3 regions of the Anaerosinus sp. genome follow, and region 1 is predicted to be linked to each of the others. Evidence: riboswitches for the same ligand, from Rfam matches in the RefSeq annotation. Region 1 holds a riboswitch; each other region holds the start of a gene.

Region 1 (5,308 bases):
AAGTTAGATTTTATTATTCAAGAGATTAATCGTGAAATTAATACTATAGCATCAAAAGCGAATAGTTTTTCCATAGCGAATCTTGCAGTTAACATGAAAAGTGAAGTTGAAAAAATACGTGAACAAATCCAAAATATTGAGTAATACTCATCTATAGGAGGTATAAAGGTGGAAATTAAGCTTATTAATATCGGTTTTGGTAATATCGTGTCAGCAAATCGTATTATTTCTATTGTTAGTCCAGAATCCGCGCCAATTAAGAGAATTATCCAGGAAGCTCGTGACCGCGGGATGCTAATAGATGCTACTTATGGGAGAAGAACTCGTGCCGTTATTATTACAGACAGTGATCATGTGATTTTATCAGCAGTTCAGCCAGAAACCGTCGCACATCGTTTGATAAGCAAAGATAACAATGACGACGCTGAATAGAAGGGAATGTAATTAAAGTGATGGAAAAACTTTTGCTTGTTTTATCCGGGCCATCTGGTACGGGAAAAGGAACAATTTGCAAAGAGATATTAAATAAAAATAAAGAAATTAGATGCTCTATTTCAGCAACAACAAGAAGCCCAAGATTGGGTGAAATAAATGGTGTAAACTATTGGTTTACATCAAAAAAAGATTTTTGTGAAATGATAGAAAATGACGAATTGCTCGAGTGGGCAGAAGTTTATGATAATTATTACGGAACACCAGTAATAAAGCTTCAAGACATGTTAAAAGATAATGATGTAATTTTAGAGATTGATATTCAAGGTGCATTACAAATAAAGAAAAAATTTCCTAATGCAGTTCTAATTTATATTTTACCTCCTTCTATTGAAGAGTTGATTAAACGGTTGCATGACCGAGGAACAGACTCTTTAGAAGTTATTGAAAAAAGGTTAAGTTTAGCTCGTGAAGAAATTGCAAAAGCTGCATGCTATGATTATGTAGTTGTTAATGATAAGATTGAGATTGCTGTAAAAAAAATCATGGCAATTGTCATAGCTGAGCGTTGTAATGTAATTAGAAATAAAATTTTAATAAGAAATATATCTGAAAGTAGAGGCGAATCTAAATGATTAATCCATCGTTAGATATTTTAGTTAAAAAAGTTGATAGTAAATATACATTGGTTGTATTAGCTGCTAAAAGGGCAAGAGAGCTTATGGACGGTGATACCTTAACTGTTCATACAAAATCAACGAAAAAAGTAACAAATGCTTTAGAAGAAATCTATGATAATCAAATATCGTACAAAAGAACTAAATCTGGCATAAAGTAGGTATTTCATATGCTACAAAACAAGAATATTATTGTTGGCGTTACTGGAGGAATTGCTGCATATAAAGCTGTTGAAATCGTCAGCCGTTTAAGAAAAAATGGTGCAAACGTCCATGTTGTTATGACAAAAGCAGCACAAAATTTTGTAACGCCTTTGACTTTTCGTGAAATCAGTGGAAATCCGGTTAATACGAGTATGTGGAATGATGTCCCAGTGTGGAATGTTGAGCATATTGCATTAGCTAATTTAGCTGATTTAGTATTGATTGTTCCGGCAACTGCCAATATTGTTGGCAAAGTAAAAAATGGTATTGCAGATGATATGTTAACTACTTTAATCATGGCAACGAAAGCTCCAGTTATATTTGCACTAGCAATGAATGCCAATATGTATGAAAATAAAATATTACAAGATAATATAAAAGTTTTAGAAACCTACGGGTATAAATTTATTAAGCCTGAATCAGGTCATTTAGCTTGCGGTATTAGTGGAATTGGAAGATTGGCAGATCCAGAAGATATTGTTGAAGAAATAAAACAACATTTTATTTCTACCCAAGCTTTAATAAACAAAAAAGTGTTAGTAACAGCAGCTGGGACAATTGAAGCAATTGATCCAGTCAGGTATATCGGCAATCGTTCGAGTGGAAAAATGGGGTATGCTATTGCAAAGCAAGCGGCTTTATTAGGAGCTAGCGTTGTTTTAGTTTCTGGACCAAGCTATTTACCAGAACCAGAGGGTGTAACATTAATAAAAATAGAAAATGCATTAGAAATGCGAGAAATGGTATTAAAGGAATATAAAGATGCAGATATTATCATTAAAGCTGCTGCGGTAGCTGATTATCGACCACGCACTGTGGAAGAAAATAAAATAAAGAAAAATGAAGAAAAGTTAATTTTACAGTTGGAAAAGAATCCAGATATACTTCAAGAATTGGGGCAATTAAAAGAAAAAAATCAAATTTTAGTTGGTTTTGCTGCTGAAACTCAAGATTTGATTAAGTATGCCAAAGACAAAATCCAACGGAAAAATCTAGATATGATTGTAGCAAATGATGTTTCATTACCAGGTGCAGGGTTTAATATTGATACAAATATTGCAAAAATTATTTATAAAGATGGTAAAATTGAAAATCTTGATAAAATGTCTAAAGATGAACTAGCATGTCTGATTTTAGATAAAATAATTAAAAAATATCAGATTGTATCTTGATTTTTTTAAAAAGATACATTATGATTAATTAAAATGAAATATTTGCTCATCAAGAGTAGTGGAGGGACTGGCCCAATGAAGCTGCGGCAACCATTGAATCATTCAAAACGGTGCCAAATCCTGCAGAATAGTCTGTAAGATGAGAGTGAAAAGCTCTCTTTCGAGAGCTTTTTTTGATTTTAAATATTATATTAGGAGGAATAGATTTGACTAAAAAACGTGTTTTATTTACGTCAGAATCAGTAACAGAAGGACATCCAGATAAAATTGCTGATCAAATTTCTGATAGTGTATTAGATGCAATATTAGCGCAAGATCCAATGGGAAGAGTTGCATGTGAAACATTAATCACTACCGGGCAAGTGCATGTTGTTGGTGAAATTACTACAAATTGTTATGTTGACATTCCTAAAATTGTAAGAAAAACGATTAAAAATATCGGTTATACAAGAGCAAAATATGGATTTGATTCTGAAACCTGTGGAATTTTAACTTCCATAGATGAACAATCTGTAGATATTGCCATGGGGGTTGATAAAGCGCTAGAGGCAAAAAAAGGTACTATGGATGAAGCTATTGAAGCAATTGGTGCTGGAGACCAAGGTATGATGTTTGGTTATGCAACAAATGAAACTGCGGAATTTATGCCATTGCCGATTGCACTTGCTCATAAATTAGCACGACGTTTAACGGAAGTTCGTAAAAATGGTGAACTTGATTATTTAAGACCGGATGGAAAGACTCAAGTAACAGTAGAATATGTTGATGGCAAGCCAGTTCGTATTGATACGATTGTTATTTCTACTCAACATGGTCCAGAAGTAGATTTAGCTACAATTGAAAAAGATCTTATTGAAAAAGTGATTAAACCTATTGTGCCAGCAGAATTACTAGATGATGAAACTAAGTATTATATAAATCCTACAGGGCGCTTTGTTGTTGGCGGTCCACAGGGTGATGCGGGCTTAACTGGAAGAAAAATTATTGTTGATACTTATGGTGGTATGGCTCGTCACGGTGGTGGAGCTTTTTCAGGGAAAGATCCTACGAAAGTTGATAGATCTGCAGCTTATGCAGCACGATATGTAGCGAAAAATATTGTTGCTGCAGGACTTGCTGATAAATGTGAAATTCAAATTGCTTATGCGATTGGTGTTGCTAAACCAGTTTCAATTATGGTTGAAACTTTTGGGACTGCTAAAATTGAGGAAACTAAAATTGTTCAGTTAGTAAAAGATAATTTTGATCTTCGTCCAGCTGGAATTATTAAGACGCTAGATTTGAGACGTCCGATTTATGCAAAAACAGCGGCATATGGTCATTTTGGACGTACTGATGTTGATTTACCTTGGGAACGCTTAGACAAAGTTGAGATTTTAAAAAAAGCTTTAAATTAATTATGCTAAAGGGACTCAAAAGAGTCCCTTTACTATTTTGATAATATGGTGAAAAGATGAATAAAGTAGCAAAAATATTTATAAATATGCCAATAAAAACGATTGCAAAAGGATATTCTTATATTGTTCCCGACCAATTTTCTTATCTTGATATTGGCTGGAGAGTTTGTGTACCTTTTGGACATCAGTATTTAGAGGGTTTTGTAGTTGAAATCGCTTTTGTTGAAAATTGTGATGGATTAAAAGAAGTGGTTGCTGTAATTGACAAGAGTGCTTGGTTTAATCAAGAGATGATAGATACAGCTAAATGGATAGCGTCATATTACTTATGTAGTCTAGGCGAAAGTATGAGGCTTTTTATCCCTGGGAAGAAAAGTATTAGCGTGGATTTATTTTATGAGGCGATAGCATTAGAGGAAAATGGGATAAATTGTTGTTGTATTTATAAATATTTGCAAGCAAATGGACCGCTTAATATGAATTGCTTAAAAAAGTATTTTCCTACATATGACATGGAAAAAGTTCTAGAGCGACTATTAAGTGAGGGGAAAATTAAAAAAGTATATAAAGTCCGAAGTAGAGTGAAAGAAAAATTCGAAAAATTTGTTATGATTAATGAATTTTGCGATAAAGAGCCGAGCATATATTTAAAAAATAAGCCAGCACAACTGCGTTTAGTAAACCTAATGCTAACAAAAAGAAAACTTCCACGAAAGACATTAATGGAATTTTCTTCCTCGGTAATTCATGCATTAGAGAAAGATGGCTTTATTCACGTTGTAAATGAGCGAGTGTTAAGAGATAGTTACAAAGATTATCACTTCCAAATGGTAAAGAAATCTTTAAATCCGTCACAAGAAAATGCTATTGAACAAGTCACTGCAAAAATATACGAGAAAAAACATGATACATTTTTATTATATGGAGTGACTGGTAGTGGTAAAACAGAAGTATATATTAATATTGTAGAAAAAATTAGAAAGTTAGATAAACAGGCGATCATTTTAGTCCCTGAAATTGCTTTAGCAAGTCAAATGATTCAAAGATTTAAAGAAAATTTTTCAAATGACATCGTTGTAATGCATAGTAAATTATCTATTGAAGAACGTAATGACGCGATTGAAAGGTTGCATAATAAAGAAGTTGGTATAGTTATTGGGGCTAGATCAGCAGTTTTTGTGCCTCTTGATGATCTTGGTGTCATTATTATTGATGAGGAACATGAAGTTTCATATAAGCAAGAAGAACGACCTTATTACCACACACGTGAAGTGGCAAAAATGAGAACGTTTTATTCAAATGCAATTTTATTATTAGGTAGTGCTACGCCATCGCTTGAAAGCTATTATAAAGCTCAATGTAGCGAATATAAGTTGCTATCATTACCTAAGAGGGCAAATAATTCCAATTTACCTAGTGTTCATAT
Region 2 (5,308 bases), on a different contig from region 1:
TTTACCTTCAATATTTTTCTTTTGTCTTATCATCTGGAAATTTATTAAAATAAATATGAACCCAATGATAATAAATGCGATGCCTCGATTCCAGAAACTAATTGTAGAATCAAAGAATTTTGCTGTTACTAGAAAACTAACTAAAAGCATACCCATATTTAATAGAGCAGAATTTGCTTGACGAAATCCTTTTTCCATTAATAAAAGTCCAATTGCCAACAAATAAATACTAGCTAAAGAAACCGAATAAATTTCTTGCATTGTAAATACTGCGAGAAGACAGGCAGTGATAATTATAATAGGTGAGGCTAAAAGAAGTTTTGTTAATAAATTGCTGCTGACTTGGAAGAGTTTATAACTAAATCCTAAAGATAATATGCTGAGGATTAGAATAATAGACCATACTGGATTTGTGAAATTTTGAGGAACGTTTTGCCAACATATTGAAAAAACAAGTGAATAGCAGGAAGTGATGAGCCCAAAAACACCAATGGTTGTTAATGGGCGGCGAGATACGGCTGTCTTTACTTCGAGGTGACTACCGATAACAAAAAGAAAGCAGAAAAACAAAGTTAAACATTGCATCATTAAATCGTTGAAATATTTTTCAAAGGTAAGAATAAATGCAGCTAATGAATTAATTACGATTAACCAAGCTAAAGGGGTTGAGGAAATGATCATATTTTTATCAAAGTGACGATAAATTGGAATAAGCAGTATGATAAATAACCAAACGCTGATCGCTTGGGGTGTACTGAAATTATCAATGAGCCAAATCATGTTGAGAATGCTATATAAAATAGCCGGTGAAACGGTTCTGGTTAGATATGCAAGTGGTAAAATTAAAAACATCCAGATGAGTAGTACTGTATCCAGGTGTAGTGCAATTTCATAATTTTGCCCAACGAGAGAGATTGAAGCGCCAATCATTAAAGATTGGAAGGCGGCTAATGATTCCTTATAGGTATTTGTTAGTTTATTGTAAACGATTCCGAGAAACATTGCGATTTGAGAAATGAATAACAGTCCTACTGCGATTGAAAGTCTAGATGCCCGAGTTAGGTTATCCCAATTATAGGCTAAAACAAGGAGCAACCCAAGCCCGATAAAGATAACGCCAATGAAAGTTACAATACGATTGAACTTATCGTCATTTTCCTCTTGTTCAATATCATAATGTTTAAGGATATTTTGCGCTGTATCTGATGAAATTATTTTTTTATCTATTAATATGGGAACTTGTGATTTTAGCCATTCATAATGCGACTGATTCATGAGTGATTACCTCCAATAGATATAGCTTAACAACTATTTTTTCGCTATTGTTTTTTAGTTTCCTTTAATTTTATGAAGGTAATGATTGTAATAGTAGCAAAAAAGCGTCTGGGTTCATAGTATACAGTAGCTAAGAGCTGCATTATCTTTCAAGGAGGCGTTTTATTATGGGCTTTAATGGCGGTGGAAATTGCTATTGGGTTTGGTTTATTATTATCGTTATAATATTGTTATGCTGCTGTTGTGGCGGCGGCTGGGGCTGCTAAAGAATAGAGAGCTAGCTCAAAAAGAAACAGTATTCGGCTTGGATTTCAAGCCGAATACTGTTTCAATTTTTTTATAAGGGAGGTATAATATATATCATAAATAAATTATTTGGAGGTAGCATGTTAAGAGCAAAATGTGAGGAGCTAATTAATGCCATTACGCATGGTGTTGGAGCTGTATTATCTGTAGCTGCTTTGATTGCAATGATTGTTGTTGCGGGTAACTATGGTGGTTTGTGGCACTTAGTAAGTGGTACGATTTATGGAGTATCTTTAATTTTATTGTATTTAGCATCTACTTTGTATCATAGTTTTACCAATGAGAAAAAGAAAGCTTTCTTTAAATTCCTTGATCACTCTGCAATCTATGTGCTAATTGCGGGAAATTATACACCCTTTGCATTAATTCCACTTCATGGGACTTTAGGTTGGATTGTTTTTGGACTTATGTGGGGACTAGCTGTGACAGGAATTATTTTTAAAGCTTTCTTTGTGAAACGCTTTAAAATCTTCTCGACGGTTTGTTACCTTTTAATGGGGTGGTTTGCTTTAATCATTATTCGCCCATTAATGGAAAGTGTACCGATTGAGACGATTTATTGGTTAGTTGCTGGTGGACTTGCTTACACTGCAGGTGCAGGCTTTTATCTGGCAAAACGAGTTCCTTATAATCATGCGATTTGGCATATGTTTGTTCTGGCTGGAAGTGCGATGCATTTTATCGCTGTTATTGGCTATGTTTTACCTTTATCAATTACAAGATAATATCATTGACGAGCGGTTTAGATTGTGGTAATATATTCATCAAAAATTAAATAAATTTCTTATCAAGAGAGGTTGAGGGACTGGCCCGATGAAACCCAGCAACCGGCACGTGGTGCAGTGGTGCTAATTCCAGCAGGAGAATTCCTGAAAGATGAGATTGTGTGGCAATAAAAGTCCCTTTCTCTGAGAAAGGGACTTGATTTTTTATACGAGAATAAAGGAGTGTTTTAGTTATGCCAATTAAGATTCCCAATAATTTACCGGCGACAAGTATTTTAGAAAAGGAAAATATTTTTGTGATGTATGATGATAGAGCGTACAGTCAGGATATTCGTCCATTAAAAATTTTAATTTTAAACTTAATGCCGATAAAATCTGTAACTGAAACACAATTATTACGGCTTTTAGGAAATTCTCCGCTTCAAGTAGAAGTTGATTTTATTTATACTGCAAGCTATACACCACAAAATACATCCCAAGAGCATTTGACGCAATTCTATGGGACTTTTGCTGATGTAAAGCATAAAAATTATGATGGTTTTATTATTACCGGCGCTCCGGTAGAACAAATGGACTTTGAGGAAGTTGACTATTGGGAAGAAGTCTGTGGGATTATGGAATGGAGTAAAACGCATGCATATTCGACATTTCATATTTGTTGGGGCTCACAGGCGGGATTATACTATCATTATGGAATTAAAAAGTATCCGGTAAGCCCCAAGGTGTTTGGCGTATATAAACATAAGAGAAATGTAGATTACGAGCCATTATTTAGAGGCTTTGATGATGAGTTTTATGTGCCTCATTCCAGGCATACTGAAGTTCGCAAAGAAGACATTGAAAAAATTCCGGAACTTACAATCCTTTCTGAGGCAGAAGGAGAAGCAGGAATTTATGCAGTGGCAAATCTGGAGAAACGGCAGTTTTTTATTACAGGTCATGCCGAATATGATCCAATGACGCTAAAAGCGGAATATGATCGCGATATTAAAGCTGGAATGGATATGCATATTCCATGCAATTATTATCCGAATAACGATCCGACGCAAGTGCCATTAGTAAAATGGCGCAGCGTAGCTAATCTATTGTTTGGAAACTGGTTAAATTATTATGTATATCAAGAAACACCATTTGACTTAACGAAACTTTTCTATAATAATGGAATTGGCTAATTATATTTAAATTGGCCAATGATGCAGTCATGGAGATGAAAACATGAATTTAATCGAAAAAGTGATGCAAAGCCAGCAGTTAAATAAAGCGGAAATAGTAGAGATTCTTTTAGGTGATTATAGCGGACTTGCAAATGCCGCAGATGCTGTACGGAAAAGGTACGTTGGCGATGAAGTGCATTTACGTGGTCTGATTGAGTTCTCTAACCACTGTAAGCAGAATTGCTGTTACTGTGGATTAAGATGTGCAAATAGAGAGGTAGATCGGTATCGATTATCTCCAGAAGAAATTGTTGCGGAAGCAAAATTGGCAAAGGAGTTAGGATATAGAACGATTGTAATGCAATCTGGTGAAGATGACAGCTTTTCAGTAGATAAAATGACAGCGATATTAAAGCAGATAAAAGCAATGGATGTAGCGATAACCCTTAGCATTGGCGAGAAAACTTATGAAGAATATAAAGCTTATAAAGAGGCTGGTGCTGATCGTTATTTACTTCGCATTGAGACGACAGATCAATCGTTATATCATAAATTGAATCCAGGAATGCGCTTTGAAAATCGTGTGCGTTGTTTGGAAGATTTGCAAAGGCTTGGGTATGAAGTTGGTTCAGGTTGTTTAATTGGATTGCCAGGACAAACGCTAGAATCCATCGCAGAGGATATTTTGTTTTTTAAAGAATTTCCTTTAGATATGGTTGGACTAGGGCCGTTCATACCAAATCCTGCAACGCCGCTGGCTGATTGTGAAAGTGGCAATTTGGAATTGAGTCTAAAAGTGATTGCACTCATTCGTTTGTTAATGCCAGACATTAATATTCCAGCAACGACAGCAATGGAAACATTGGATAAGACAGCAAGATTCCGCGCATTGCAAGGTGGTGCAAATGTCATCATGCCAAATGTTACCTCTTTATCATATAGAAAAAAATATCAGCTCTATCCAGGGAAAAGCGGCATAGATGATACACCGCAAAAGAGCAGAGCGGTAATTTGTGAAAAGGTGTTGGCTCTTGGTAGGAAAATTTCCGAAGGATATGGCTTTAGAAAAAATAAATAGAGGTGACTTAGTCACCTCTATTTATTTTAGCCCTTTGAAAAGAGACGAATTGCTTTTTCCCATTGATTACATAATGTTTGGCGATGATCTGATGATATTTTTGGTTCAAAACAACGGTCTAATTGCCATTGGCTTGAAAGCTGTTCTAATGAATCCCATAGCCAATTGCTAGACTGGCTAAATAAGCTGTACCTAAGCAGGTATTTTCAACGGAATTGGCAATTTCGATACCAAATTTTTCGAAAAACGTTCTATGATATTTAAGTTACGGCGATCTTGCCAATCGATTGCATTGCCGAAAGAAATTCCCGTGGTTTTGTTCCAGAAGATAATAGTATCACGTTGATTCGTAATTCCAATAGCACCAAAAGTTTTCGTGGTTGCCCCCATTCTTGTTAGAGTGGGGGAATCAAAAGATATAAATGATACTTTTGTTGGTGGATATGAGCTATCAACTCTAAACGTTAATCTCATATTAATAATTCAAGTAGAATATTGAATTTAGTTAACATAAAATTTAAATTCAAATAAAAAAGAAACCGTAGCCTAGTTTTTTACACTAAGAACAGTTCCTTTTTGTATTTATAAAAACAAAGTTACATTTTCTGTGGAAAAAATGTACAAACTAAGGTAGAATGTAAAATATGAATTATTCGTTGAAATATTGAAGAAGAATATGTGCAGAATTTGCATTGGTAGCAAGTGGAATTCTATGTACATCGCAAATTCTAAGGAGGGCATTGATATCAGGTTCGTGTGGTTGTGCTGTG
Region 3 (5,308 bases), on a different contig from region 1:
GCATTTGTGCCACAGCCTGCTACAGCCATAACAACCATAAGTAACGAAACCAAAAGTAATGTGATTTTTTTCATTCTATATGTCCCCTCCATTTTAATTCTATATCTTAACAGCAAAACTGCTGTGGATACCAAAACTTAACGTTTATTTAATTTATTTGCCACATAATCCCCAATAGATTGTACCAACTGTACTTGAATAATCAAAATAATAACTGTAGTTAACATCACGTCTCCACGGAACCGTTGATAGCCGTAACGAATTGCTAAATCTCCGAGTCCGCCGCCGCCGATTGCACCAGCCATCGCAGAATAGTTAATCAAGTTAATCACGGTAATCGTAATTCCCGAAACAATAGATGGCATTGCCTCCGGAATCATCACCCGCGTAATAATTTGATAAGGTGTTGCCCCCATTGATTGCGCCGCTTCAATCAATCCATGTTCAACCTCTTTTAATGAAGTTTCAATAATACGACCCACAAACGGAATTGCCGCCAACGTAAGCGGAACCATAGCCGCCTCCGTACCAATAGAAGTACCTACAATGATTCTAGTCAATGGAATAATTGCAACCATTAAAATAATGAATGGCGTTGACCGCGCAGCATTTACCACTGCACCTAAAATTCGATTAAAGGATAAATTCTCTAAAATATGCCCCTTATCTGTAGTAACGAGAATAACCCCTAACGGAATTCCAATCAATGCGGAAATAAGCGAGGATACACAGACCATGTACGTCGTTTCCCATAACCCTTTAGCTAATAGCATTATCATGTCCTGCGACATAGCCAATCACCTCAATTCCTAAGTTTCTTTCCTGTAAATAATTCAATGATTTTTGTATCTCTTCATCTTCACCTGTAATCTCAAGAACCAAAGTGCCATATGGTGTACTCTTGATATGATCAACATTTCCATAAATAATATTTGTATCTACGGCAAAGCGACGAATTAAGCTGGATATTACCGGTTCTTCCGCCGAATTTCCGATAAAGGATAAGCGAACTAATAAACTACTATTTGGAATTGGGATTTGCGATATCTTAGCATCTTTAAATGCCTCTGGAATATCACGACTGATAATGACACTGATAAACTCTTTCGTAATCGGTTGCTGTGGATTCGTAAATACATCCAGCACTGTCCCTTGCTCACAAATCACACCATTTTCTATCACAGCTACATTATCACAAATTTCTTTAATTACCTGCATTTCATGGGTAATTAAAACTACAGTTAATTGCAATTTTTGATTAATATCACGGATTAATTCCAAAATAGATTTCGTCGTTTGTGGATCAAGCGCAGAAGTTGCTTCATCGCATAAAAGCACCTTCGGATCACTTGCCAAAGCTCTCGCAATCCCTACTCTTTGCTTCTGACCACCACTTAGTTGCGCAGGATATTGATCTTTTTTATCTGCAAGTCCTACCAATTCTAACAAAGGTAAAACCTTTTTTGCTATCTCCGATTTTTTTGTTCCGATTAATGTTAATGGAAACGCTACATTTTCATAGACAGTAGCTGAAGAAAGCAGATTAAAATGCTGAAAAATCATGCCGATACTTTTTCTCGCTTTTCTAAGCTGACTATCTGACATCGCTGTCAAATCTTCGCCATCAACAATGACCTTTCCTTTTGTCGGACGTTCTAACATGTTAATACACCGAATTAATGTACTTTTTCCTGCACCGCTAAGTCCAATAACACCATAAATTTCCCCGCGCTTAATATGAAGATTAATGCCTTTTAATGCGTGAACTGGGCCCGATGCTCCATCATAAATCTTTTCTATATTCGATAGCTGAATCAACTTTTTTCACTCCTTTAATCTATTTACCAAGTTGCAATTCCCGAACCAGCAAAATGGTCATTGACAAATTGTTTTACTTCTTCTGAATGATAAGCCTTCACAAATTTTTGATAAGCTATATTCTCTTTATCCGCTGACCGAACGACTAAAATATTCGCATAGGGTGAAGCTGCATCTTCTAAAAACAATGCATCTTTCGTTGGTACTAACCCTGCGGAAACTGCATAATTCGTATTGATCACTGCAAGGCTGACATCACTTAACGATAATGGAATCTGCGCCGCTTCTAATTCCTTGACTACAAGATGTTTCGGATTTTCCACAATATCCGCTGCCGTCGCACTAAGTCCAGCATTTTCTTTTAACTTGATCAGACCCGCTTTTTCTAAAATGTTTAACGCTCTGCCACCGTTACTAGGATCATTAGGTATCGCGATTACACCATTTTCCGGAACTTGCTGAATCGCCGTCAAATTTTTGGAATATACCCCCATTGGGAACAAAATTGTTTTTGCCAAAGTTTCGATTTTGTAGCCACGGTCTTTCACCTGTGCATCAAGAAATGGCTGATGCTGATAACTATTCACATCAATCTCCCCTTGATTTAATGCGACGTTCGGTTGAATATAATCACTAAACTCAATAATTTCAATAGTTAAACCCTCTTTCGCCGCTACTTTTTGTACAACCTCCATAACCTCTGCATGAGGTCCAGGCGTTACCCCAACCTTTATTGATGTTTTTTCCGCCGAAGGATCTGCATTTTTATCGGAAGTACAACCCGAGATTAGCGTCATACTCAAAACTGCCACCATAGCCAAAATCAACCCTACCCACTTTTTTCTCATTTAAAATCCCCCCTAAAATTATTTCCAGTCAAACAAAAAGGCTCTTTTCCGTGAGGAAAAGAGCCTATCATTCATACACTACTTTTCTCTCATCTCCAGGAAATATACTCCTGCTGGATTTGGCACCACTGCATTTCTGCCGGTTGCCGGGTTTCATCGGGCCAGTCCCTCGACCTCTCTTGATAAGAGCTTCTCATTTAATTATGGTTTAGATAATATCACTAACAAATTCTCTTGTCAATAAAAAATCGTATACTTGTAACAATTACCGTTTAAAAATAAATTTTAATGCCTCTTTACTCGCCCTAAAACTTTATTATTGAAATATTTTACATCATCAATATATTTACTCATTATAAAACACTCAATTAAGTAATCTTTCTATCTACCGATTATTTTTCTATTTTCACTTTAATTCTCGCCCTATTTTTATCAATCTCGCCACTCGTTCAGCGGCAAGCGTGAGGAGCACTTCGGCATTTTTCATACAATCTTCTAACTGCATTGGTTGGTGTGGGATTGCTTGTACACCATCAATGCCGCCCTTAAAAATTTCTTCATACCCTTTGCCCAATGCGCCGGAGATACAGACAACAGGAATATGATACGCTTTCGCAATCTCAGCAATTCCAATTGGTGCCTTTCCACATAAGGTTTGCTTGTCTGTACGGCCTTCCCCCGTAATGACTAAATCAGCCTCTTTGATTTTTTCCGCAAAATTGAGCGTTTCCATAACAAGCGAAATTCCGCGTTTCATCCTTGCCCCAGTAAACCACAAAAGTCCTGCTCCAAGTCCTCCTGCCGCCCCCGCACCATCGCTATTCCGAAAATCTTTCCCCGTGACCCTTGTCATAATATCTGCATAATGGCCTAATGCGCAATCAAGATTTCGCACATCATCAGTTGTTGCACCTTTTTGCGGTCCATATACTGCTGATGCACCATTTTCACCACATAACGGATTTGCAACATCGCAAGCGACAACTACTTCCACCTGCTCGATTCTTCTATCGAATTTGCTTAAATCAACATTTGCCAAAGAAGTTAATGCTGCTCCACCAAACGCTATACTTTCTCCATTTTCGTCTAAGAATTTAGCCCCTAAAGCCTGTGCCATTCCTGAGCCGCCATCATTCGTCGCACTGCCGCCAATGGCAACAATAATCTTATGTAAATTTTTTTCAAGCGCCGCCCTCATCAATTGTCCCGTTCCGTAGGTCGTCGCTTTATTGATATCACATTTTGCCGCTTCAACCAATGTCAACCCTGAGGCCTCTGCCATTTCAATGATTGCGGTCTTGCCATCCCCTAAGATGCCCCATCTTGCCTCCACCGTTCCACCAATTGGCGACATAACTTTTGTTTTTTCAATGCTTCCGCCAGTCGCATAAACAAGCGTATCAAGCGTTCCCTCACCACCATCCGCAATCGGCATTTTTATGAAATCCGCAGCGGGAAAAATTCTCTTCATTCCACATTCTATCGCTTTGACCGCCGCAATCGCTGACAAACTCCCCTTAAACGAATCCGGTGCAATGATAATTTTCACATTTCCACCCCCTTATTTATTCCATAGCACTTCTTGCCCATTGAATTACATCATAAAAAAGCCCTGCTACCTTCGCAAAAATATTGAATCCTGCTTCAACATCTTCTTCAGCCAGCAAATCTATTTGCCTTACAACTTCTTCGCCATAAAGTACATTTATCTTTCCAACAGCTTGTCCCTTTCGCACAGGTGCCCTAACTGTCGGTACTTCAAGTTGCAATGCATAACGATTTCTATCACCGTTAGATACCGCAATCTTGATATCTTCATTAGGACTTGCTTTTACGCGATAAGAAATTCCATCATCTACACGCACAAAAGTGCTTGAGCCTTCTTTTGTCACCATTGTTTCCATTGTTACTTTTTCAAAGCCATAATCTAATAACGCCGCGGCCTCATACCAGCGATAATCCTGCGCGCAGTGCAAAACTACAGCAATAAGATTTACACCATCTCGCTCGGCAGAAGCAACAAGACACTCCCCTGCTGCCTCCGTATAGCCTGTTTTCATTCCATTAATCCCCTGATAATTTCCCAATAGTAAATTTGTATTTTCAAATAGAACGGGGGCTTGGTATTCTCGCCACGAAAAAGATTTATACTGCGTTTTGATAATCTCTCTAAACATAGGATTTTTATATGCATACGCTCCAATTCGTGCCAAATCATGTGCAGTTGTATAATGATTGGGATCTGGTAACCCGCAAGAATTTGCAAAATGCGTATGAAACGCCCCCAAGCGTTGTGCTTTTTCATTCATTAGCGCAGCGAAATTCTCAACTAAGCCAGAGATATGTTCCGCCACCGCAATGGATGCATCATTGCCGGATAACATCATAATGCCGTACAACGCATCTATCATCGGCAGTTGATCCCCAGTCGCTAATTGCATTGAAGAGCCTTCTGTCCCAGCAGCATTCTCGCTTACCATAATTACATCATTTAAATTACTTTTTTCTAATGCAAGAATCGTCGTCATAATTTTTGTCGTACTTGCCGGATACATTTTTTTCTCAGCATTTTTTTCATAAATAACTTTCCCCGTGTCTGCTTCTATTAAAATAACAGCCTGTGCTGTCAGCTTTTCAAGATC

The links. A riboswitch is a leader RNA that binds a small molecule or an ion and turns the genes downstream of it on or off. The one in region 1 is predicted to bind S-adenosylmethionine.
Region 2: it holds a riboswitch for S-adenosylmethionine, as region 1 does, so the genes downstream of both, metA (homoserine O-acetyltransferase MetA) here and metK (methionine adenosyltransferase) in region 1, are expected to answer to the same signal.
Region 3: it holds a riboswitch for S-adenosylmethionine, as region 1 does, so the genes downstream of both, ACWZFG_RS10145 (MetQ/NlpA family ABC transporter substrate-binding protein) here and metK (methionine adenosyltransferase) in region 1, are expected to answer to the same signal.

The regions. Positions count from the first base shown of each region.
Region 1 is NZ_CBDNNH010000012.1:45,005-50,312, reverse strand. Features, by position in the region: gene ACWZFG_RS06280 (YicC/YloC family endoribonuclease) at 1-144, shown strand, start outside; gene remA (extracellular matrix/biofilm regulator RemA) at 169-432, shown strand; gene gmk (guanylate kinase) at 453-1,067, shown strand; gene rpoZ (DNA-directed RNA polymerase subunit omega) at 1,064-1,270, shown strand; gene coaBC (bifunctional phosphopantothenoylcysteine decarboxylase/phosphopantothenate--cysteine ligase CoaBC) at 1,280-2,485, shown strand; SAM riboswitch class I at 2,529-2,631, shown strand; gene metK (methionine adenosyltransferase) at 2,692-3,882, shown strand; gene priA (primosomal protein N') at 3,939-5,308, shown strand, end outside.
Region 2 is NZ_CBDNNH010000025.1:67,926-73,233, forward strand. Features, by position in the region: gene ACWZFG_RS12255 (DUF2157 domain-containing protein) at 1-1,275, opposite strand, end outside; gene trhA (PAQR family membrane homeostasis protein TrhA) at 1,662-2,306, shown strand; SAM riboswitch class I at 2,363-2,464, shown strand; gene metA (homoserine O-acetyltransferase MetA) at 2,540-3,478, shown strand; gene hydE ([FeFe] hydrogenase H-cluster radical SAM maturase HydE) at 3,522-4,538, shown strand; gene ACWZFG_RS12275 (FGGY family carbohydrate kinase) at 4,731-5,012, opposite strand; gene mgsA (methylglyoxal synthase) at 5,188-5,308, opposite strand, start outside.
Region 3 is NZ_CBDNNH010000018.1:405,477-410,784, forward strand. Features, by position in the region: gene ACWZFG_RS10130 (MetQ/NlpA family ABC transporter substrate-binding protein) at 1-74, opposite strand, end outside; gene ACWZFG_RS10135 (methionine ABC transporter permease) at 138-791, opposite strand; gene ACWZFG_RS10140 (methionine ABC transporter ATP-binding protein) at 760-1,818, opposite strand; gene ACWZFG_RS10145 (MetQ/NlpA family ABC transporter substrate-binding protein) at 1,842-2,666, opposite strand; SAM riboswitch class I at 2,753-2,855, opposite strand; gene ACWZFG_RS10150 (glycerate kinase) at 3,073-4,215, opposite strand; gene ACWZFG_RS10155 (D-alanyl-D-alanine carboxypeptidase family protein) at 4,232-5,308, opposite strand, start outside.